Regions from separate parts of the Ornithinibacillus proteolyticus genome, predicted to be linked through region 1. Evidence: a T-box and tRNA genes for the amino acid it is inferred to sense, from the RefSeq annotation. Region 1 holds a T-box; the other holds one or more tRNA genes.
What was found. A T-box is a leader RNA that pairs with one kind of tRNA and senses whether it is charged. The one in region 1 lies ahead of tyrS (tyrosine--tRNA ligase), so its partner is inferred to be a tRNA-Tyr.
Positions count from the first base shown of each region.

Region 2: it has a tRNA-Tyr gene. The T-box ahead of tyrS (tyrosine--tRNA ligase) is inferred to sense a tRNA for this amino acid. The anticodon was not compared.

Region 1 is NZ_JBCPXV010000028.1:32,032-43,592, reverse strand. Features, by position in the region: gene AAIB49_RS13460 (sensor domain-containing diguanylate cyclase) at 1-589, opposite strand, end outside; gene rpsD (30S ribosomal protein S4) at 921-1,523, shown strand; gene AAIB49_RS13450 (DUF6241 domain-containing protein) at 1,698-2,240, shown strand; gene tyrS (tyrosine--tRNA ligase) at 2,383-3,657, opposite strand; T-box leader at 3,716-3,932, opposite strand; gene AAIB49_RS13440 (transglycosylase domain-containing protein) at 4,053-7,055, shown strand; gene AAIB49_RS13435 (GNAT family N-acetyltransferase) at 7,291-7,944, shown strand; gene AAIB49_RS13430 (acetoin utilization AcuB family protein) at 7,944-8,597, shown strand; gene AAIB49_RS13425 (acetoin utilization protein AcuC) at 8,594-9,748, shown strand; gene motS (flagellar motor protein MotS) at 9,978-10,757, opposite strand; gene motP (flagellar motor protein MotP) at 10,747-11,561, opposite strand, start outside.
Region 2 is NZ_JBCPXV010000064.1:2,018-13,578, forward strand. Features, by position in the region: gene AAIB49_RS18030 (CdaR family protein) at 1-851, opposite strand, end outside; gene cdaA (diadenylate cyclase CdaA) at 844-1,665, opposite strand; gene AAIB49_RS18040 (zf-HC2 domain-containing protein) at 1,918-2,556, opposite strand; gene sigW (RNA polymerase sigma factor SigW) at 2,572-3,135, opposite strand; gene AAIB49_RS18050 (aspartyl-phosphate phosphatase Spo0E family protein) at 3,436-3,615, shown strand; gene rocF (arginase) at 3,650-4,546, opposite strand; gene AAIB49_RS18060 (phosphomevalonate kinase) at 4,662-5,777, opposite strand; gene mvaD (diphosphomevalonate decarboxylase) at 5,770-6,762, opposite strand; gene mvk (mevalonate kinase) at 6,793-7,773, opposite strand; gene AAIB49_RS18075 (hydroxymethylglutaryl-CoA reductase, degradative) at 7,770-9,059, opposite strand; tRNA gene AAIB49_RS18080 (tRNA-Lys) at 9,229-9,301, opposite strand; tRNA gene AAIB49_RS18085 (tRNA-Gln) at 9,399-9,470, opposite strand; tRNA gene AAIB49_RS18090 (tRNA-Tyr) at 9,481-9,564, opposite strand; tRNA gene AAIB49_RS18095 (tRNA-Thr) at 9,603-9,678, opposite strand; tRNA gene AAIB49_RS18100 (tRNA-Val) at 9,854-9,929, opposite strand; tRNA gene AAIB49_RS18105 (tRNA-Glu) at 9,933-10,007, opposite strand; gene fabI (enoyl-ACP reductase FabI) at 10,247-11,023, shown strand; gene AAIB49_RS20040 (YwaF family protein) at 11,118-11,561, shown strand, end outside.

The DNA.
Region 1 (11,561 bases):
GACGGATGCTAGAGATAATTTCTGTATATATTTCTGTCTTATTATTTAAAACTAAAAATGTAGACGTAATATCATATAACGTTTGGTATTTTTCTTCATTTTGTTTTGATTGGATGACTTCATTTACAACTGTAAACGACCTTTCTAGCTCCACTTTGATCGTGATTAAAAGCTCATCCACTAACCCTTGTTTAGAATCTATACCTAGTACAATCATTCCAGCCGGACCACATGATGGCTGTATCGGAACAGCTATCGTAGTCTCTTCCGTTTTAGCGGATGAAAATACATTATCCTCCTCGGCAATTTCCATGAAGGTCTGATTCTGTATAATGGTATTCCAATACTTATTATGAGGATCTGCAATTTTATTTGAAAATGCTTCAACTGAATTATTCGTATGTGCTACTAATTGAAGCTGTTTGTGACTTTGATCATAGGTGTATATACCAATAAAATCTAAATCCAGTAATTTATATAAACTAGTGGATAGATTTTGATAGAAATTGTCCTTACCAGTAGGTGATACAGTAGTAAGTGAATTATAGTTAATTAATTTGATTTGTTCTTGTATAGAGCTAATATTCATCATAATCACCTATCAAAGGATTTTATTTATTGCTATTATATAATATATTGATTTAAATTTACCATTTTATCATATGAAATAGCACGTTATTCAACCTTTTTATTAAAAGAATCATTGACTTAGTTCCAAAAAAATTATATACTATTCTTTGTGTAAAATAATAAGGCAGCCTAAGTGAATCACCAATCTGTCCATTTTGTTCCTCATAACGAGGTGTATCGCGTAACTCTCAGCTGCTGGAGCGATGGTACATGAAAACATAATGGCGTTTGGCGCGATCACGGTTGGAATTTTATTTTATGCAAATAAAATAAAAAGGAGGAAATGTCCTATGGCACGATATACTGGTCCTGTATGGAAAAAATCACGTCGTCTTGGCATTTCATTAACTGGAACTGGCAAAGAGCTAGATAAACGCCCTTATGCTCCTGGGCAACACGGAGCTAACCAACGCAGAAAGCTTTCTGAGTATGGTCTTCAATTACAAGAAAAACAAAAACTACGCTTTATGTATGGATTGAACGAACGTCAATTCCGCACTCTATTCGATAAAGCTGGTAAAATGAAAGGTGTTCATGGTGAAAACTTCATGGTACTTCTTGAATCTCGCCTTGATAACCTTGTTTATCGTTTAGGTCTTGCACGTACTCGTAGACAAGCTCGTCAGCTTGTAAACCACGGTCACGTGACAGTTGATGGATCTCGCGTTGATATTCCATCTTACCTAGTAAAACCTGGTCAAACAATTGGTCTTCGCGAAAAATCAAGAAACCTTGATATCGTGAAAGAAGCAATCGAAGTAACAAACTTCGTACCAGAATATTTAACATTTGACGCTGACAAATTAGAAGGTACATTCAATCGTTTACCAGAACGCTCTGAATTACCATCTGAAATTAGCGAACAATTAATCGTAGAATTCTATTCTCGTTAATAACCTTAAAAACTCTGAGATTTAGTATCTTAACTAAATTTCAGGGTTTTTTTTATCGCTATAATCTCCCCTTATGCAAGTCCTCCCCTCCTTAGCGGATTACTTTTTTGAAAATTGAATATTTATTTTTAAGTGCTCCTGTAATAAACTAGGTAGTAGGAGGTTTTAAGTAGTATGAATAAATTGATAGTCTTTTTATGTATTGTTGCTATTTCCATTCTTGGATACTTTGGATTTTTAATTCTATCTGATGTGAAAGAGGCAAGCACTGACAAAAATGAAACAAATGTATCTGAATCCTTAGAAGACATTCGAGAATCGGTAGGTGGTACCATTACAGAAGAACAAGCAGCGTCCTATGAGGAACAAGGATTAAACCCATTTGGACAAAGAAAAACAGCAGATCAATTGACCGACGCTGACTATCAAGAATATATCCATGGAATGAGTCACCAAAAAGTAAAGGCTGAGCAAAAATGGGGCTTTTATCAAATAACGCCCGAGAGAATACAGTGGTTACTTGAAGGTCTTGATCAAACAGAACTTAAACACGAGGAAATCTATCGAACTATTTTAGAAAAATGGGCTAAAGGAGATTTCACAACAGCAGACGTTGACCATAATACAATTTGGGAATTACAAGGTGGAAATATAGGAAGGGCAACAGGAGTCCTAACTCCCGAAGAGGAAGAAGCCTATATCCGCAGCCATCAATAGCTCTATTTCTTACATAAATGAAAAAACCAAACTAATATCAAATCCATGAATTTGAATTAGTTTGGTTTTTTCTAGCTTATTAAAGGCATCATGTAGTCAATCTGGCAACATTCACTACCCAAATCTTGTTCATAACTTTTACTTAATTGTTATATTGAATCAAGAAGTACTTCTTCTTCCCTCTTCTAATAATCGTAAATTTCCCTTCAATTCGATCTGCTTCTGAAACAACATATTGAAGATCTTGTTGTCGTTCCCCATTAATATAGATAGCACCATTAGTAACATCTTCTCTAGCTTGTCGTTTAGATGATGAAATCTTAGCATTCACCAATAAATCAACAATGCCTATATCTTCCTTATCTGTATGGAATGAAGGAACATCTTTAAAACCTTGTTCAATATCACTTGCAGAAAGTGATTTTAAATCTCCACTGAACAAGGAAGCTGTAATTTTCTGTGCTTGTTCAACCGCTTCTTGACTATGAACCATTCTAGTCATTTCTTCAGCTAATCGCTTTTGAGCTATTCGGTTTTCTGGATGATTTTCTACTTCTTGCTCTAGCTCATGTAGCTCCTCTTCATTCAAGAACGTAAAGTAGCGTAAGAACTTCATTACATCGCGGTCATCCGTATTGATCCAGAACTGATAGAACTCATATGGACTCGTCTTTTCTGGGTCTAACCAAATCGCACCACCAGCAGTTTTTCCAAATTTAGTTCCATCTGCCTTGGTAATTAGTGGTACTGTAAGACCAAATACCTTCACTTCATCTTCTTCATTCTCTCTTGCTCGACGGATTAATTCCATACCAGCTGTAATATTACCCCATTGGTCACTTCCACCAATTTGCAATGTACAATTTTCTCGTGTATATAATTGTTGGAAATCTAAAGATTGTAAAATCATATAACTAAATTCTGTAAAGGAAATCCCTTGTTCTATACGAGCAGAAACAGATTCCTTAGCAAGCATGTAATTTACACCAAAATGCTTACCCGCATCACGCAAGAAATCAATAACCGTCATGCTCCCCAACCATTCATGGTTATTTCTAACTACTACTTCATTCTCGTTCTGATCTACTTCAAGAATTTTAGATATTTGTTGTTTAATGCTTTCACTATAACCTTTTACTACTTCTTCCGTATTTAAAGAGCGCTCTGTTGAACGACCACTAGGATCACCAATCATTCCTGTACCGCCACCAACTAAAGCAATCGGTCTATGTCCCGCCTTTTGGAATCGTTTTAACATCACTAATGGTACAAGATGTCCGATGTGTAAGCTATCCGCAGTTGGATCAAAACCACAATATAATGTTACTTCATTTTCAGCTAAATGCTTTTCTAACCCTTCTCTATCGGTAACCTGATTAATTAACCCTCTTTTTTCTAATTCATCTAAAATATGCATCTTTACTCACACTCCAACTTTTTCTTTTAAAAAACAAAAAAACCCATTCCTTATGTAAATAAGGGACGAGTTAAACACGCGGTACCACCCTTGTTGCAGAATTCTGCCACTTTGGGGTTGTTAACGATGACTTTCACCGTCTTAATTTCACCTATTAGGTTCATTAAGATTGCTCCAGAATTGTAATTCGCATGCAAATATTTACTGGTTCCCACCAACCACCAGCTCTCTTGGAAAGGGATTTGCAATACTACTGTTTCCTTCATTGCTTTCAAATATAGTATTATACATATCATATAAAATATATTTCAAAAATGCAACGTTTTTTTAAATTACAGTACCTACTCTTTTTCTACTATGCTATAATAATGCTTGGAATAATAGGAGGTTTTATCGTGGATTTTAAACACTTTTTTCAAAATGTTGGAACCAAGGTAAAAACGGTTTGGAACACTGGAAAAATCCAACGTGTTTCCCGAATTACATATGATGTTATCTGGAATGTTATCTTATTTTTTATCATATTAGGGACCATTGGAATGTTTTTAGGTGCAGGAATCGGGTTTGGATATTTTGCTTCTCTTGTAAAAGACGAACCAATTAGATCATACGAAAGTATGGAAAAAGATATCTATGACTATGAAGAAACTTCCAAGCTGTATTTTGCAGGAGATATTTATATCGGTGATATTCAATCTGATCTTCACCGTGAAGAAACAAAACTAGAAAATATATCCCCTACTTTAATAGAGGCTGTCTTGGCTACAGAAGATGAATTCTTCTATGAGCATAATGGGGTTGTACCAAAGGCCATCATTCGGGCCTTAGTCCAAGAGTTTACCAACTCTAATATGAAATCTGGTGGTAGTACATTAACACAACAATTAATTAAAAACCAGATTTTAACAAATGAAGTATCGTTTGATAGAAAAGCAAAAGAAATATTACTAGCTATGCGGTTAGAACAGTTCTTTAGTAAAGATGAGATATTAGAGGCTTACTTAAATATTATCCCTTATGGGCGCAGTGCTAATGGTAGGAATATCGCAGGTGTTCAAACTGCTGCAAGGGAACTCTTTGGTGTCGATGCAGACGAGGTAAACTTACCACAAGCTGCATTTCTTGCCGGCCTCCCACAAGGTCCTTCTTATTACACACCATATAAAAGTGGTGGCGGATTAAAGGATGAGGAAGGGCTAGCTCCTGGAGTTAATCGTATGAAAGTCGTGCTTAGTCGAATGTATGAATCAGGGAAAATAACAGACAAGGAATATCAAGAAGCACTAAAGTATGATATTACAAAAGACTTTGTAACAGAATCAGAATCACCACTTGATAAATACCCACATTTGACGATTGAATTAGAAGAAAGAGCTAGTGAAATCTTAACCTATGTGTTAGCTGAAAAGGATGGCTACTCGAAGGAAGATTTAGATGAGGATCATGAGCTTAAAGAAGAATATGCCATTTTAGCCAATCGAGACTTACGTAGAAATGGCTATAATATCCATTCGACGATTGATAAGGATATCTATGATGCTTGGCAAGAAGTTGCTAAGAACTTTAAATATTATGGACCTGATTCAACAAAGCAGGTTGTCGATCCTAGTACAGGTGAAGTAATTGAACGCCAACGAGTAGAGGCAGCTGCGGAATTAATCGAAAATTCAACTGGTAGAATCATTAGTTTTCTTGGTGGACGTGGCTATAGCTATGATAACCAATTAAATTATGCTACTAGAGCAAAGAGATCAAATGGAAGTACAATGAAGCCATTATTAGTGTATGCTCCAGCTATGGAAAAAGGAATCATTCAGCCAGGTACACCGATTGCAGACGTTGAAACATCATGGGGTAGTTGGACTCCACAGAACTTCGACAATAGCTATCATGGTATTTTACCGGTTCGGAATCATTTAATGAATTCCTATAATGTTCCTGCTATAAAAGTCTATACACAAATAATGAATGATAATCCAGTTGAGCAATATCTTCGCAAAATGGGTATTACATCTATCGGTGATGATGAATATGCACACCAAGCCCTTGCTATTGGGGGGACATCAACTGGTATAACAATCGAAGAAAACACAAATGCATATGTTACATTTGCAAATGGTGGTAACTTTGTCGATGCGTATATGATTGAGAAAATTACTACGCAAGATGGAGAGGTTGTTTACGAGCATAAGAGTGAACCTGTCGAAGTATTTTCTCCTCAGACGAGTTATTTAACACTTGATATGATGAGAGATGTTGTGAAGCAAGGATCAGCTTCCTATCTTCCAGGCCAGTTAAAGTATAAAAATGTTGATTGGGCAGGTAAAACTGGTACATCACAACATACACATGATGTCCATTTCGTTGGATCAAATCCAAACGTTACAATGGGTGCATGGCTAGGATACAGAATTGGCCAATCTCTAGTATGTGATAGCTGTGAGCTACACCATACCAATCGTAATCTAAAATTATGGGCAGAGCTGATTAATGCAGCTTCTGATATAAATCCTGATTTAATAGCACCTTCACAGAAGTTTCAACGACCAGATGGCATCGTTTCTCGTAGCTATTGTGCCACTTCCGGAATGCTTCCATCTGATCTATGTAATGAGGCTGGACTTGTTTCAAGTGATCTATTTAATGCTAAATTTGTTCCAACAAAAGTAGATGATAGTTTAAGTCGAGGATCTTATGTGTTAGTGGATGGGAAAGCCGTACTGGCAGGACCAAATACACCGAAAGAATTCATTCAAGACGATGGACTATCATTTAATCCTGAATGGCTAATTCGAAATCAATACGATAAGTTAAGAGATATTAGGCAGTTATTCCCTTCCATTCGAAGAGAAGCATGGGAGAAAATAACTATACCAAATATCAAAGGGTTTAACTCTACGATAAATGATGATGGGGTTGCTCCAAAAGCACCAAGTTCACTGAAAAACAGTGGAAGGAACTTAACATGGAATGCTTCTTCTAGTAAGGATGTAGTGGGATACCGCATCTTTCGTGCTAATGAACCTGGTGAATCATTCAAGCTAATCGGTAGCTCAATCGAAACGAAATTCACCCTGCCCAGTGGTACAGGTGTCTATCACGTTAAAGCAGTAGATTACTTTGGACTGGAATCCAAAGCTTCTGATGAAATAATAATAGGTGATTTCGAGGAACCTGAAGAACTTGATAAACCTAACAAACCAAATAACAAAGATAATAAGGATAAAGATAAGCCAAAAGATCCAAAACCAAATACACCTAAAGACCCGGTAGAACCGAATCCTCGTGATGAAGAAGAACCTGTAGACGGTGGCGGAGATAATACCGAACCAAATCCAAATAATCCTGAAGATCCCGGAGAGGAAGAACCTCCAGGTGATGGTGAGAACGAAGGTTAACCCTTCAACTCAAGCTTGTAGAGAGTACGTGACTTTTCTCTACAAGCTTTTTTTCATGTAGATTAATCACGTAAGATAAACTACAAATACAGTCCCTTTCCAGGTAACGTATAACACAGATATTCCCCACTAAAAGAAAACCTGCCCCTTCTTCTTTTTTGTTCAAGAAAAGACTAAAAATTACAACGATAATCCTGTATAATATAATGTAACAAGATAATTCGGTGGTGAAAACATGGAGCATATCAAAACGTATAACAAAATAGAACATCAAGTAAAAGATAAGTTACTCATTATTGAAGGACCTATCTCCTCATCAGAGTTAGCTAGGTACGAATTTCATCCAGATTTAAATTCCTTTCGCCCGGCACCTAACCAATTGCAAGCACTGATGGGTATTGCTGATTTACCTGATGGCCGAATTATCATTGCTAGAGAACAGAATACCATTATTGGTTATGTAACCTACCTTTACCCAGACCCCTTAGAAAGATGGTCAACCTTTCAAATGACTAATTTGATTGAACTAGGGGCTATAGAAGTAATTCCAGACTATCGAGGGGGGAAAGTTGCTTCTAATCTCCTCCATGTTTCCATGTTGGATCCTTTTATGGAACATTATATTGTTATTTCGACGGAATATTATTGGCACTGGGATTTAAAAGGAACCAATTTAAGCATTTGGGAATATCGCAAAGTAATGGAAAAAATGATGGCTTCTGGTGGGCTACTACCTGCTCCAACAGATGACCCAGAAATCATTTCACACCCAGCGAATTGTTTAATGGTACGGATTGGTTCGAAAGTCGATGAAGCATCTATCAACCAATTTGAAAAGCTTAGATTTCTAAAACGATACCAATTACGTAGTTTTAGGGAGGGTCTGTAATGCATGTTGAGGAAATAATGAATCGTAATGTTGTGACTTTAAGCCCAACCGATTCCATTGCTAAAGCACACGAATTATTAGTAGAATACAAAATTAGACATATTCCAATTGTGGACAAAGACAATTTGGTTGTTGGAATAGTATCGGATCGAGATGTGCGAGACGCAAGTCCATCTATCTTTACCTCCGCTGATTCCAATCGTGATGTCTTAGAGAAAGAAATCTCTTCTATTATGTCAAGCCCTGTCTTAACCGCACATCCATTAGATTTTGTTGAAGAGGTAGCTAGAATTTTTTATGACCGAGAAATTGCATGTCTACCTGTTGTTCATCACGACAAGCTTGTTGGTGTGATTACGGAGAAGGACTTGCTTTATACGTTAATTCAGCTAACCGGAACCCATGTTCAAGGTTCCCAAATAGAAGTGAAAGTTCCACATAAACCAGGTATATTACCTGAGGTTGCATCTATTTTTGGAAAACGTCATGTGAACATTTCTTCTGTATTAGTTTATCCATATAGAAATGACCCTGATTATAAAATATTAGTCTTTCGTGTTCAAACAATGAATCCATTACCTATTATTAGAGATTTACGTGATGCAGGATATGAATTGATGTGGCCAAATAACATTCCGGAGCCTAGACTATGAGTCCAAACATAAAATTTGTTTTTGATCATTCACTTTTAAACTATCACTTCCACGACGACCACCCTTTCAACCAGAAACGAGTAGTACTTACAAAAGATTTACTAGAAAAATCTGGCCAACTATCAGACATTCATATCATCAAACCCCGAGAAGCAGAAGATGATGAAATTCTGTTACTTCATGAACCAGCATATATTCGGGCTGTAAAATCAGCTATGACTTTATCTAAAGATGATTTAAATCGGTTTGGACTAGGTACAGAGGATACTCCTGTCTTCCCAAACATGCATAAAGCTGCTTCTCAAATAGTAGGAGCAACACTCACTGCAGTGGATGCTGTATTAAAGGACGGTGCTACTAGAGCAGTGAATTTTGCAGGTGGACTTCATCATGGTTTTAAACGGAGAGCATCAGGATTTTGTATTTACAATGATGCGGCAATCGCTATTCAATACATTAGGCAGCACTTTCATTTAAAGGTATTATATATCGATACTGATGCCCATCATGGTGATGGCGTACAAGAGGCATTTTATGATGACCCTAATGTTTGTACCTTTTCTATCCATGAGACAGGAAGATATCTTTTCCCTGGCACTGGAAAGGTCACAGATCGAGGTATTAAAGAAGGACATGGATACAGCTTCAATTTACCAATAGATGCATTCACCCAAGATGAGTCTTATATCGAGAGCTATGAGACCGCTATATGGGAAATAGCCGAATTCTTTAAACCAGATATTATCATTACCCAAAATGGTGCAGATTCCCATTTCTATGATCCATTAACACATTTATGTAGTTCAATGACTACCTTTGAAAAAATTCCAGAAGTTGCATTACAAATCAGTAATACGTATTGTAATGGAAGGTGGATTGCATTAGGCGGTGGTGGTTATGATATATGGCGGGTAGTCCCAAGAGCATGGGCACAAATCTGGAATGTGATGAAGGATGAAAAACCGCTAAAAGGACTTCTCCCCCCTTCATGGATTAAGGAGTGGCAAACAGAATCACCAGTAACTTTACCTACAACATGGCACGATAAAACGGAAGAAATCCCAACGATTCCTCGTAAAAAAGAAATTGAAGAGAAAAATAGATCTAACCTAGATTACTTATTAAAATATACAAAAGTAAAAAGAGGATAAGACATAAAAAGAAATGGAATAGGAAAAGAAAACGATAAGAGATGAATACATTGACCCTGCTTCAGGAATAATTCCACATCGAGCCATTACCCAAGTAAATCACACCGTAGATACCAGCATTCTCATCCTGGGGGCTCTACTTGTGGAGTCTACAAATGTACTCAACGCACAACTCTATTAATCGTTTCTTATTTCAACCATACCATTACTTCTTACTGTCTTATCCTCTTTAACTCTCTGTATAAGATTCTTCCAAAATAACTATTTCAACTCTTCTATTTTTGCTTCGATTACTAGCACTATCATTTGGGACAAGAGGTTTTGTGTCACTATAACCAGCAATGGAGAACCTGTCTTCATCCAAATTGTTCTCCTCTACTAATAGCCTAACTACACTACTGGCACGTGCTCCAGATAGCTCCCAGTTCGATGGGTATCGGTAACTAGACATTGGTACATCATCTGTATGTCCTTCTACCTTAATATCATTATTGATTTGTGATAGTAAATTCCCTACCTTTGTTAAGAAGGGTTGTGCTGATGGGAGAATATCAGCTTCTCCGGAATCAAATAAAATACTATCCTGTAGCACTAATTCTACTCCACGTTCAGAACGATTAGCGGATATTACATGGTTTAGACTATGCTCGTCCAAATATGCTTCTACTTCGTCCATCAAATTACTTAGAGAATCCTCAGCTGTATCGGAATCTGGTTTGGACTTTTTATCATCATTAACAGGCATATCAAACTCATTTGTAGTCTGACCCTTTTCTTCCGTGCTTGTGTTTTCCGTAGGATTATCCATTGGTACAGGAGATGGAAAGAAATCAAAAATCATCCGATTCTTAAACGATTCAGAAATCGCTTCGAATTTAACAGCGTCAATCTGAGACATAGAGAATAGTAAGATGAAAAAAACTAATATTAAAGTGACCATATCGGAGTACGTTACCATCCATTTCGGTGCACCCTTTTTTACGTTTTTTCTTCCTTCTCTACGCTTCATTTAGGCCATCCCCCACATACGAAGACCCTTCTTCGATTGCATCCTTGTCCTTCGTATCATCTGATAAAAAGGCTCCTAGCTTCTCTTCGAGGATTCGAGGATTCTGACCTGATTGAACACCAATAACACCTTCAATGATAATTTGCTTGATAAAAACCTCTTCCTCTGTTTTACTCTCAAGCTTGCTTGCCATCGGTATAAATACAAGGTTAGCAAGCACCGTTCCATATAAGGTAGTTAAAAGAGCAACTGCCATACTAGGACCGAGAGTAGCGGGATCTGTCAAATTATTTAACATCAGCACTAAGCCAATTAATGTTCCAATCATTCCCCATGCTGGTGCATATTCCCCGCATTTTTCAATAATCATTCTTCCACGATAATGACGTTCCTCCATTGCCGTAATCTCCGCATTCATAATATCATGAATGACTTCTGGTTCGATACCGTCAACGGCTAAGAGAATTCCCTTTTTGATAAATGGATCATCCACGTCTTCTAATTCATTTTCTAAAGCTAATATTCCCTCGCGTCTTGCGCGTTCAGAAAGTCGAATAAATAGATTAATTAATTCAGGAAGCTTTTGTTCATTTTGATGAAAGGATTCTTTCACTACTCTTCCTGTTAATTTAATTTGGTCCATTTTAAAGTTAATTAATAATGAACCTACTACCCCACCTAATACGATTAGAATGGAAGAAATATCGAGGAATGATACAAACCCTTCTGCACCTGCATTCGATAGTATCGCCGCCATAATCATAATAAAGCCTATGGTAATGCCGATTGGAGTTAATAGATCTC
Region 2 (11,561 bases), on a different contig from region 1:
ATTGGTTCTGTCTTGATTTCATCTAGATTATCTAATATATCAGAAACTGCAAACACTTCAACTTCTTCCACTTTAGGTTCCATCGATACGATGGAATAACCCTTTTGTAATTCTCCTGTTGTTGCGACACTTACTGGTACACTTTTACTCGGATTATCAATTTCAGCAGAGATTACAACCGTTGCCGGATCAACTCTAACAGCAAGTTCATTTCCTTGGCTATCATAGACATTGACTGGTACTTCCCGATTGTTAATCGATTCTGTTAAGCCGGCAACATCCACATACACTTTGACAATGGCAATTCGTTCAATAATTTCCTTTGAGCTTGTCACCTTGACTGTGTTCGTGTTTAATTCATATGCTCCTATCTGGTAACCTTCAGGGAGTTTATCTTCATTAATAAAATCGACACTAACATTAAATTCATTAGATGCTCGTTTTTCAATGAATACAGTAATGGTTTTCGGCTCAATATAGACAGATAATTGATTTGGCACATTATCATATTCAATTTCTACTTCATGCTCTCCCTCAGTCAAATCTCTAAGGTCAACGAAAAGCTCTATGTTACGCTGTCTCACAATTGGAGTTAACGCACTGGCAGGACCTTCTAAAGAGACGGTTACACTTTCTGGAACACCACTAACAACATATTGTTCACTATCTATCAGGATGTCCAATGGAACCCCCGTTAAAGTTTCTGTTTGTGATGATCCACCGAAGAGATTGGGGATAAGACTTTCATTGGATGTATCAGCCTCTTCAATCGAAACAAAAACGTACAACAATATCGCGAAGCCTAAAGAAATACCTCGGATAAACCATTTGCTTCTGAACCAATTATCCACGCTTTTTCCCCCTTATCTTCCAAGCCTTTCTCTCGGAAGCACGATGGCTAGGAGTTAAATTTTCGAGCAAGAAATCTCTTAATCCATCTTGGCTTAACTCTCTGCGAAGCTCTCCATTTTTCGTACCAGATATACCACCGGTTTCTTCTGATACAACAATGGTTAGCGCATCAGTTACTTCACTAATACCCATTGCAGCCCTATGTCTGGTACCTAATTCCTTTGAAATAAAAGGACTTTCAGATAATGGGAGGTAACAAGCCGCTGCAACTATTTCATCATCCTTGATAATGACTGCACCATCATGAAGCGGAGTATTCGGTGTAAAAATATTTGTTAATAGTTGATGCGTTAATTTCCCATTAATCGGTATCCCTGTTTCAACATATTCTCCGATACCCGTCTCGCGTTCTATAGTAATCAATGCTCCTATGCGGCGTTTTGCCATATAATTACAAGCATGAACAATATCGGTGACCATTTTTTCAAACTTTTCTTCTTCGGATTTCATACTTCTAGAGAAAAGATTACCTCTCCCAATTTGCTCTAGAGCTCTTCTAAGCTCCGGCTGGAATAAAATAATAATCACAATAAAACCCCAAGAAATTATCTGGTCAGTTGCCCACATTAGTGTTTGTAATTCAAATAGCATACTGAGCAAACGAACAACAAAAACAACAACAATACCTTTTAATAATTGAATTGCCTTCGTTCCTCGTATTAACATGATTAATTTATATAGAACATACCAGACGAGACCTATATCTACGCCTATTCTTAGTAGGTCTAATATACCAAAATCCCCATTAGGCATGTCTACACTTCCTTTTATACATCGAATTATCTTCCCGTCTTCATTAACTGAATCTATTGTGTAGTCAGATAACAACTGATATTAACGCCCATATGTACAGTTTCTGCGAAAATACCGTTTCCATTATACCATATTTTATATCGCGATACGTCATTTAGCTAGTCTCAATTTCCAAAATTCGGCTAGTAGCTATACCTTTGTTTTTCCCTAAGAACGTATTAAAAAAACCCGGTTCTACAAACCAGGTTTTTACTATTCCATTGAAAATATACCTTTAAAGACATTTTGCATGTGGTACCATACCCATTCAAAAATGCGATTCACTTCTTTTAATTCACCATTAACCCCTGCCGCATTAGCCATAAGACCATTTTGATCTAGTCCATTATCTTCGACTAATTTACCATTGATTAAGGTAACATTCCCATTCACCGTTCCATCAATTTTCAAATTACCATTTTGAACAACTAAGTCACCTTCTACTGTGACTCCCTCTGGCACAACAACCATATGTCCTTCAATGATAAGATTTTCCGGGTTAGAAACCATTAGCTGTGAATCTTGCTCCCATGCGGATATTAATCCAGTAAACATAAAGATAAAAAAGATAGCTGCCGCGGTTAATACCGGATGCATCTTAAACCAGCGCATGTATCTCACATGTTTCTTCTCCACAGGTAGCTGCTGCATCACCCTATTAGCAAAGCCCTCAGGTGCGCTCATTTTATCAGTACTTTGAATTAATGTAATGGTTCTCTTTAATTCATGGAGATGCTTTTGACACGCCATACAGCCCTCTAGATGATTGATTAGCTGGGCTTCTTCTTCCCTCGTGATATCACCATCTAAGTGCTTATGCATTAAATCTAATGCTTCTTTATTACAATCCAACTGGATTCACTCCTTTTACACATGACGAAGCTTTTTACGTAAGGCTTCCCGCCCCCGATGAATTCTAGTTTTTACTGTCCCAATCGGGATGTCTAATATTTCACTAATCTCTTGAAGTGAGAAGTCCTCTAAATAGCGTAGCATTATTATACTACGATACTTGGCTGGGAGCTCAGCAATTTGCTTTTGGATATAATTCTGAAGCTCGAGCCCCTCTAATTGATCCTCTGGAAGCTTTTCATCTGCAGCTAATTGCGAGTACATATCCAACCCATCAGTGCCTTTTACTTCCGCATCAAGATAATAATCGGGTTTTCGTTTTCGTAAACGATCAATGGTTAGGTTTGTTGCAATTCTGTATAACCATGTTGAGAATTTTCTACGTTCATCATAGGAGTGGATATTTATATATGCACGGATAAAAGCTTCCTGAGCAATATCCTCTGCCTCATGTGCGTTTCCTAGCATTCGATAGCAATGTTGATAAATCTTATCCTGATAAAACAAGATAACATCTTCAAAAGCAGCTTGATCCCCTTTTTTGACCTGTTTAATTTTATCTTTAATTAACAATTCCATTCCATGTACCTCCGCCTGATGCGGTATTAAACCTTACGTATCAAAACTAAAAAGGTTTCACTTTTTTTATAAAAAATTCCGCTTTTCATCCATTTTTTTATCGTGTGCGTACAATCTATTTATCCTTGCACACATCACATTAAATCATGGATAGCAAGAACAAATAAACATTAGTAAACTTTTTCCATACCATTATAACGCATAATCGGTAAAAAATATGGATTTTTCTTAATTTACTATTGCAAAACGGTAAATTATTCGGGTAATATAGTTTAATGTATAGTAATAGGGGGAAAAAACATGGATAAACTTTTATTACAAGAAATTGAGCAATGCCGTAAAGAGATGATTACACTGAGTAATAAATATAAACTAACCTCAGAAGTAGTCGTAGAAACGAGTAAAAAATTGGATAATCTATTGAATCAGTATCAATTAAGTGATGTATCTAATAAAGAAAAAGACATCAATTTAATTTAATTTAATTTAAATTAATGCCTTTTTAGTTAATAGATTATTTCAGTTTTTCACCAAATAATGATCCCATTAATCCAACAGCTAATGTAGCTGTTTTATTTTTTTCATCAATTATTGGATTTACCTCCACTACCTCTAAAGAAGTAATCAAATCCGATTCAGCAAGCATTTCCATTGCTAAATGGCTTTCGCGATAGGTCATACCACCTAACACAGGAGTTCCAACACCTGGTGCTTCCGTCGGATCTAATCCATCAAGATCCAAGCTTAGATGAACACCATCGGTACGATCTTTCAAATATTCTATTGCCTCATCCATTACTCGTGACATTCCCATTCGATCGATTTCATGCATGGTATATACTTTAATACCCATTTCACGGATTAATTCTCTTTCTCCAGGGTCTAATGACCTTGCGCCAATTATTACGATATTTTCTGGCTTCACCTTAGGAGCGTATTGATATAGATTGGTAAGTCTTTCATGTCCAAGTCCTAGACTGACAGCAAGTGGCATACCGTGAATATTTCCAGATGGAGATGTTTCACTCGTATTCAAATCCCCGTGAGCATCATACCAAATTACCCCTAAATTCTCATAATGCTTGGAGATTCCAGCCAAGCTTCCAATAGCTATACTATGGTCTCCTCCTAACACTAGAGGGAACCTACCTTTAGTTATTTCTGCATCCACCATTTCCGCTAATGTTTCATTTGCTTCTATGACTTGCTCTAAATTTTTAAGTTTCGTTCCATCCTCATATTTATCTGGACGATTTATCGATATATCCCCTAAATCATGAATATCATAGTTTAAATCTTGTAAGCGCTCAATTGCGCCAGCATAACGAAGTGCACTTGGTCCCATATCTACTCCACGACGACTTTGTCCTAAATCCATTGGGACACCGATTAAAGATATTTTATTTTTCATAATAAAAAGCCACCTCCATATAATATTATTTTACCTTAGATTATAAAAACGACTCAACTCGACAATTTTTCGAATATTTATTCATGCTCCATCCACGAAAGAAAGCATCGCCACATTAGGGCGATGCTTTCTCTATAGAGGTAGCTCCATTAAAATACGGTTGAAGTTCTAATGGAATAATTCCTGCTTCTTCCCAAACATGGGTTAAGTGATTAGCGCTCTCTATAGATGGCATAAAAGCAATTCCACAGTCACCGCCTCCGGCTCCGGATTGCTTTGCAGCTCCTCCTAGTTCTTCAGCTAGATTACATAATTGTGTTATCATAGATGTTTCTAGTTCTGTTTGCGCCTCTTTTCCAACCGTTACTAATGCAGCTCTGTTTTGTTTGATACCTTGCAATAGTTGTGGAAGGTTCTCCGTTTGAACTCCTTTTAGGAAGTGTTCAACTGCTTCCTCACTATCTCGTAAAAACTCCTGATATTTATTAAAATTACGTTCTTTCAATTGCAATATTTGATTTACTAAATTTCCTGTTGATGCTGGACTACCGGTCCAACCAACACGGATATGGATATGTTCCGGTAACGTTACCGGTTTAATGGATAAATATTTCCAATCCATTTCTAGTAGTTCTAATAAAGTATCCGATTCTTTGTATTTCTCTCTTAACCAACTTGCCTGGAAGGAGGAATACTGAATAATTCCGCCATATGCACTAGCAGCCACATCCGCTCCAGAGCCATTACCTTGTGCTGCAATATGCGATATTGCAGCAAGTTTAAATATCAGTAATGGATCTGGTGTTTTTTTCATATGATACTGCAAGATAGCTGTTATGACCCCAACTACTACAGCAGCACTAGAACCAAGACCGAATTTTTTCCCTGTGCTTTTATCATCTAATTCGCTCTTTACCCGAAGCGAAAAATTCTCGATAGTAGTTCCACGCTCTGCTAAATACTTACAGGCGATCGTCATTGCCTCTTGGACAAAATCAACACGTTTATCCTCAGAGTCAATGTTCACCTGGTCATTAGTAAATACCCAATTCAAGTTAGTTAGTTGGAATTTTTCCAGTGTTAGTTGATTCCTATCACTAGGTTGTATATCGACATATACAAAGCGATTAACAGCCATCGCAATTAGCTTGTGATAAGGCTCAAGCACCGCAAACTCTCCAGCAATCATTAATTTTCCAGGGACTTGAATCGTTATGGTTGAATTAGACAAGCTCCTCATCCTCTAAATACGTTATTCCTTGCCCGACTCGACTTAATTTTACATCTGTTACACCTGAAATATTGCGAAGCGTTTCGAGCACCTTCTCCTCATCCTGTGGTAGGTATAACACTTTTACATTAGGTCCCGCATCGATGGTAAAGTATGCTGGAACTCCGGTACTTCGTAATTCCTGTACAGTTTGCATAACAGACATCGTCGTGTCTAACCAGTATGTGAAGGGAGGATTGGCTCCAAGTGTTGTAGCATGCATTTTCAGGCAGTTCGCCTCCGCAATTTCTCCAACCCTTTGAAAGTCTCTCTCCAGAATTCCTTGTTTTATTGCTTCTAAATCAGATGGAATACTTTCAACCCATCCTTTAAAAAAGGGTGAAGTTTCAACCGTCCGCTTCATCCCTGACCTGCTGGATACTTTTTTCATTTTTGCATCGAGAACCACCGCAGCAATTCTAATGTCCCAATGATCTTTTGGAGCTACTGGTACAGCAAAGGAATCATAGCCGTCTTCCATCTCCCCTTTTTGCCATTCGGCAAATCCACCAAAGATAGAACGACATGCAGAACCAGAGCCTTGGCGGGTTAAACGAGATAGTTCCGATTCAGTCAGGCTCAACCCAATTGCTTTTGTCGCAGCAGCTGCAAGTGCAGCAAAGCCTGATGCAGAAGAAGCAAAACCCGCTGCAGTGGGAACTGCATTTATCGATTTTACTTCTGCATATAGTTGCTTTCCAGCTATATCTCGAACTTTATTAAGAAAGTTCGTTACTCGGTTGTATTGCTCACCTACTACCATCTCATCATTTAAGGTAAAGGTATCCTTTGTTAGTTCAGGCTTAAACGAAACTGTTGTTGTCGTATAAAATCCGTCTAACGTTACAGATAAACTATTATTAGTAGGTAAAATTAATGCTTCATCACGCTTTCCCCAATATTTAATTAATGCAATATTGGTATGCGCCTTTGCAGTTGCTTTCATGACTGTTCCCCTTTTCAAAGCCATTTCTTATTAATCTTGTTTTCTTAAGACAAATGGCCAAACAGCTTGCGCACCAAATTCTTTTAGCTTCTCTGCTAGTTGCCTTGAATGTAACTCATTCTTGGCAAGCGCAATCACACAGCCACCATTGCCAGCACCAGTTAATTTAGCACCTAGCGCGCCCTCTTTACGAGCAAAGTTAATTAATCGATCTAGTCCCTCATCACTAACACCTAGCGCAACTAATTCCTTTTGCGCCTCATTTAACATTTGGCCTAATAAATTCTTACCAGCCTTTTCTAATGCGTGTTTAGCTAAATGAGTTAATTCCCCGATTCGTTCAATTTTGGCCTGAATCTTCTTAGGAGCTTTCTTTAAAAGATGAGCAACCGATTCCACGGCTGAACGTGTGTCACCAATACGACCTGAGTCCGCTACAATAAAATGAAAATCCTCTCCAGGACTTATATAGCTTACCGGATTTTCTTTTTCGAACCATACCGGTGATTCCGAGGTTATCGTTAATGTATCAATCCCACTCGGAGAACCATGAGCAAACTTCTCTGCAATATTAGCAAAATGTAACAACTCTCTTTCTGTATACGTCACATTTGCATAAGAAAATAACGATCGAATAATAGCGATTGCGACCGATGCGCTAGATCCTAATCCTTTTCCAGGTGGTATAGAGGATTTTATTTTAATGACTAGGTCCTCTTTAGGAAGTCCTAAATATTTTAAGGTTTCATGAATGCTGTTTACAATTCCTTCTAATGTAAGTGGCGCAGAATCCATCGGCCCATTATAAAAGGTACTATCGAACTTAATTGGCCCTTTATGATATTCAATTACAGATTCTACTCCTACTAACGGAAAAGGTATCGCGATTGCTGGTTGTCCGTGTACAACTGCATGCTCACCAATTAAGATTAGTTTGCTATTCGCAATTCCAATTCCACTTTTTTCTGTTGTTATTAATTTATTTGTGATTGTTAGTTTTTCTGTACTCATTTTGAATATTGTTCCACCAATTCTTTAGCTTTACCTACACGGATTTCCTTTAACTTAACTAATTGTTCAGCTATAATATCAATCATCTCCCCAGTAGCGCCAGCAGCTATCGCAACAGATCGAGAATGCAGGGCCATATGACCTTTTTGAATTCCATCTGTTACTAGAGCTTTTAAAGCACCGAGATTTTGTGCTAAACCTACTGCAACAATAATTTGTGCAAGCTCGGAAGCAGATTCTATATTTAACATTTTATGCGCTAATTGTGAAATCGGATGTACACGAATCGCTCCACCTACTGTGCCAATAGACATTGGTAATTCTAATTCTCCTACCAAATTACCCTCCTGATCAACTGACCATTTCGTCATGGAACGATAACTTCCAAAACGTGATGCATAGGCATGAGCTCCCGCTTCAACCGCACGCCAATCATTACCAGTCGCAATGACAACTGGATCAATGCCATTCATAATCCCTTTATTATGTGTTACTGCCCGGTATGGGTCAGAGTCTGCGAATTCAAATGCATGCACTACACCATCGCGCACTTCTTCACCAGAGTATTCGCCTGTAGTTAATAATTTAGGGGGGATAACACATGTAGCCTTTGCGACACAGCGATCAGCAAGATTAGATAAAATACGTAGGTATACTTTACCTGCCGTAAGCTCTTCGACTGTCGGAGCCAACGATTCAACCATAGTGTTTATAATATTGGCACCCATTGCGTCACATGTATCAATATATAAATGTAATACAAGCATTGTTCCGTAGCTGGAACCAGGTGAATCATTTAGAATACGTACATCTAAATCCCTTGCTCCCCCACCTCTGGCTACAATACTAGGATAAGCAGCATTAGCTGCCTCTATTAATTCATTTTTAGCTTCTAACAATACATTCTTTGCAGCATCGAAATCTGGACAACCAACTACTTGGATTTGTCCAATCATGACTCTATCTGAAGCTTCTGTTTTAAAACCACCTGCATCTCTTACAATTTTAGCAATGTGACTTGCAGAAGCGACAATTGATGGTTCCTCAACAACCATTGGTATTATATAGTCTTTCCCGTTAATTAAGAAGTTCAATCCTAATCCTAACGGAAGTGGGAATGTTCCTATAACATTCTCAATCATTTTATCTGCAGTATCGATTGGTAATGCCTCCTGTGATGTTAAGACGCTTAAGTCATCTTCAGATAGCTCAAGTGCCTCCTGCAACAGCTCTCTTCGTTCTTCAACTGTTCTTTTATAAAATCCAGGAATCCTAGAAGATCTCATACCAACCATCCTTTAATAGTATCTATTTATTTAGTAAGAACTTGTTTCATTCTTTATTTTATATAAAGAATTACTCTATCTATTATGTTAAAAAACAGTATAAAATGCAAATAAAAAAAAAAGGTTACGAAAGAATCGTAACCTTGCATGATTTCACGTATTTATATGATGAGCCATGAAGGATTCGAACCTTCGACCCTCTGATTAAAAGTCAGATGCTCTACCGACTGAGCTAATGGCTCATGTTATCAAGTGGTTCTAAGTTAGTCTGAGCGTTTTTATATAATCGGCGGCTTCTTTGTGTTCCATAAATAAAAAAGTCCCAGAAAATAAAAAAAGCTGGGCTACCAGGATTCGAACCTGGGAATCACGGGACCAAAACCCGTTGCCTTACCGCTTGGCTATAGCCCAATAATGTAAATGGTGGAGGGGGGCAGATTCGAACTGCCGAACCCGAAGGAGCGGATTTACAGTCCGCCGCGTTTAGCCACTTCGCTACCCCTCCATATAGTTAACATATTAATATGTTTTTATACAAAAAAATGGTGCCGGCCAGAGGACTTGAACCCCCAACCTACTGATTACAAGTCAGTTGCTCTACCAATTGAGCTAGGCCGGCATGGTATTAACTCACCTATTCATTTTATCACGCTTGCCTGATGACCCCTGTATCTTCCAGCATATTCATGGATGTGTATGCTTCGGGGTTACTCGTAGCTGATTCGGTAGAAGTATTGCTCGTTGCTCTACCAATTGAGCTAGGCCGGCATGGTGAAGAACTATCTAGGTTTAAATGGTGGAGGATGCAGGGCTCGAACCTGCGACCCCCTGCTTGTAAGGCAGGTGCTCTCCCAGCTGAGCTAATCCTCCACATGGTGACCCGTACGGGATTCGAACCCGTGTTACCGCCGTGAAAGGGCGGTGTCTTAACCGCTTGACCAACGGGCCAGTTCATTTATTCAACTTGTCTTAGCAGTCAACGAATTTTATTATATACAGATTTCTACACTTTGTAAAGAGAAAAATGATATTTTTTTATAAAAAATTTTCATCCCCCGTAAAACCCTTGATACACAAGGGAGTATCCCCCTAATAAAATTAATAAATTAAGAAATAAATTGGTTTTTCATTTAAAAAGTGATAAATTATAGTTAGGTACTAATAGTTAATCACAATGGAGGTTCCAAATGACTGAACTATTAAAGGATAAAAACATTGTTGTTATGGGTGTTGCCAACGAAAGAAGTATTGCATGGGGTATTACAAAATCACTCCATAATGCTGGAGCAAACCTTATATTTACTAACAGGCAAGAAAGATCGTATAAAAAACTAACTAAGTTATTAGAACAAAATGATATCGAGGCTAAACTCATCGTTACCTGTGATGTTGCGGACGATGCAAGTATAAGCAACGCTTTTAATGAGATAAAAGAAAAGGTTGGGGTTATACACGGACTTGTCCATGCCGTCGCATTTGCAAACCGCGATGAACTGAAAGGTGATTTCAGCGATACATCAAGAGAGGGATTTTTATTAGCACAGGATATTAGTGCATTTTCTTTAGTTGCTGTCACAAAAGCAGCAAAAGAACTAATGACTGAAGGTGGCAGTATCGTTACGCAAACATATTTAGGTTCTGAAAAAGTAATTCCTAACTATAATGTAATGGGAGTTGCCAAAGCTTCTTTAGAAGCAAGTGTTAGATACCTAGCCGAAGATGTTGGAAAACATGGTATTCGCGTAAACGCAGTATCTGCTGGACCTATTCGGACCTTAGCAGCAAAAGGTGTCTCTGGGTTTAACGAGAAACTAGGCATGGTGGAAGAAAAAGCACCTTTACGCCGTAATGTTGACCAGGACCAAGTTGGAGACGCTACCCTATTCTTTATCAGTGACCTTTCTCGTGGTGTAACCGGAGAGGTGCTACATGTCGATTCAGGTTACCACATAATTGGTGGCTAATTTTACTAATCCATAATCAATCATAGACGCTTACTAAAAATGCTTTAGTAAGCGTTGTTTTCTATTTAGATAAGGAAATACAGGGGGGATTTGAATGGGAGAGTGGTTTGCTAGTAAGGCAGTATCATCTTTTCATTTATGGGGGATCCACCACCTATTCATGGTATTCTTATTTATTTTTGGAGTTGTATTACTACTAATTTGCTCCAACAAATGGATTACCAATAAAAGGACATCTAATTTTTTTAGGATGGGGTTATTGATCACCTTAGTTTCCTCTGAACTTAGTTACCAAACATGGGGGATATTAAACGGAAGTTGGAATCCGCGTGAATTCCTTCCCTTTCAACTATGTAGCATAGCGGGAATCCTTACTATGCTTGCACTAACCAAAAATAAGAAAATCATTCAAGTTATCCTATTCATCGGCATTGTACCCTCCTTCCTCGCGGTTGTAACACCAGAATTACACCATGGTTTTCCTCATTTTCGATTTTGGCAGTTTTTTATACACCATTTCATTTTATCCTGGGCTTGT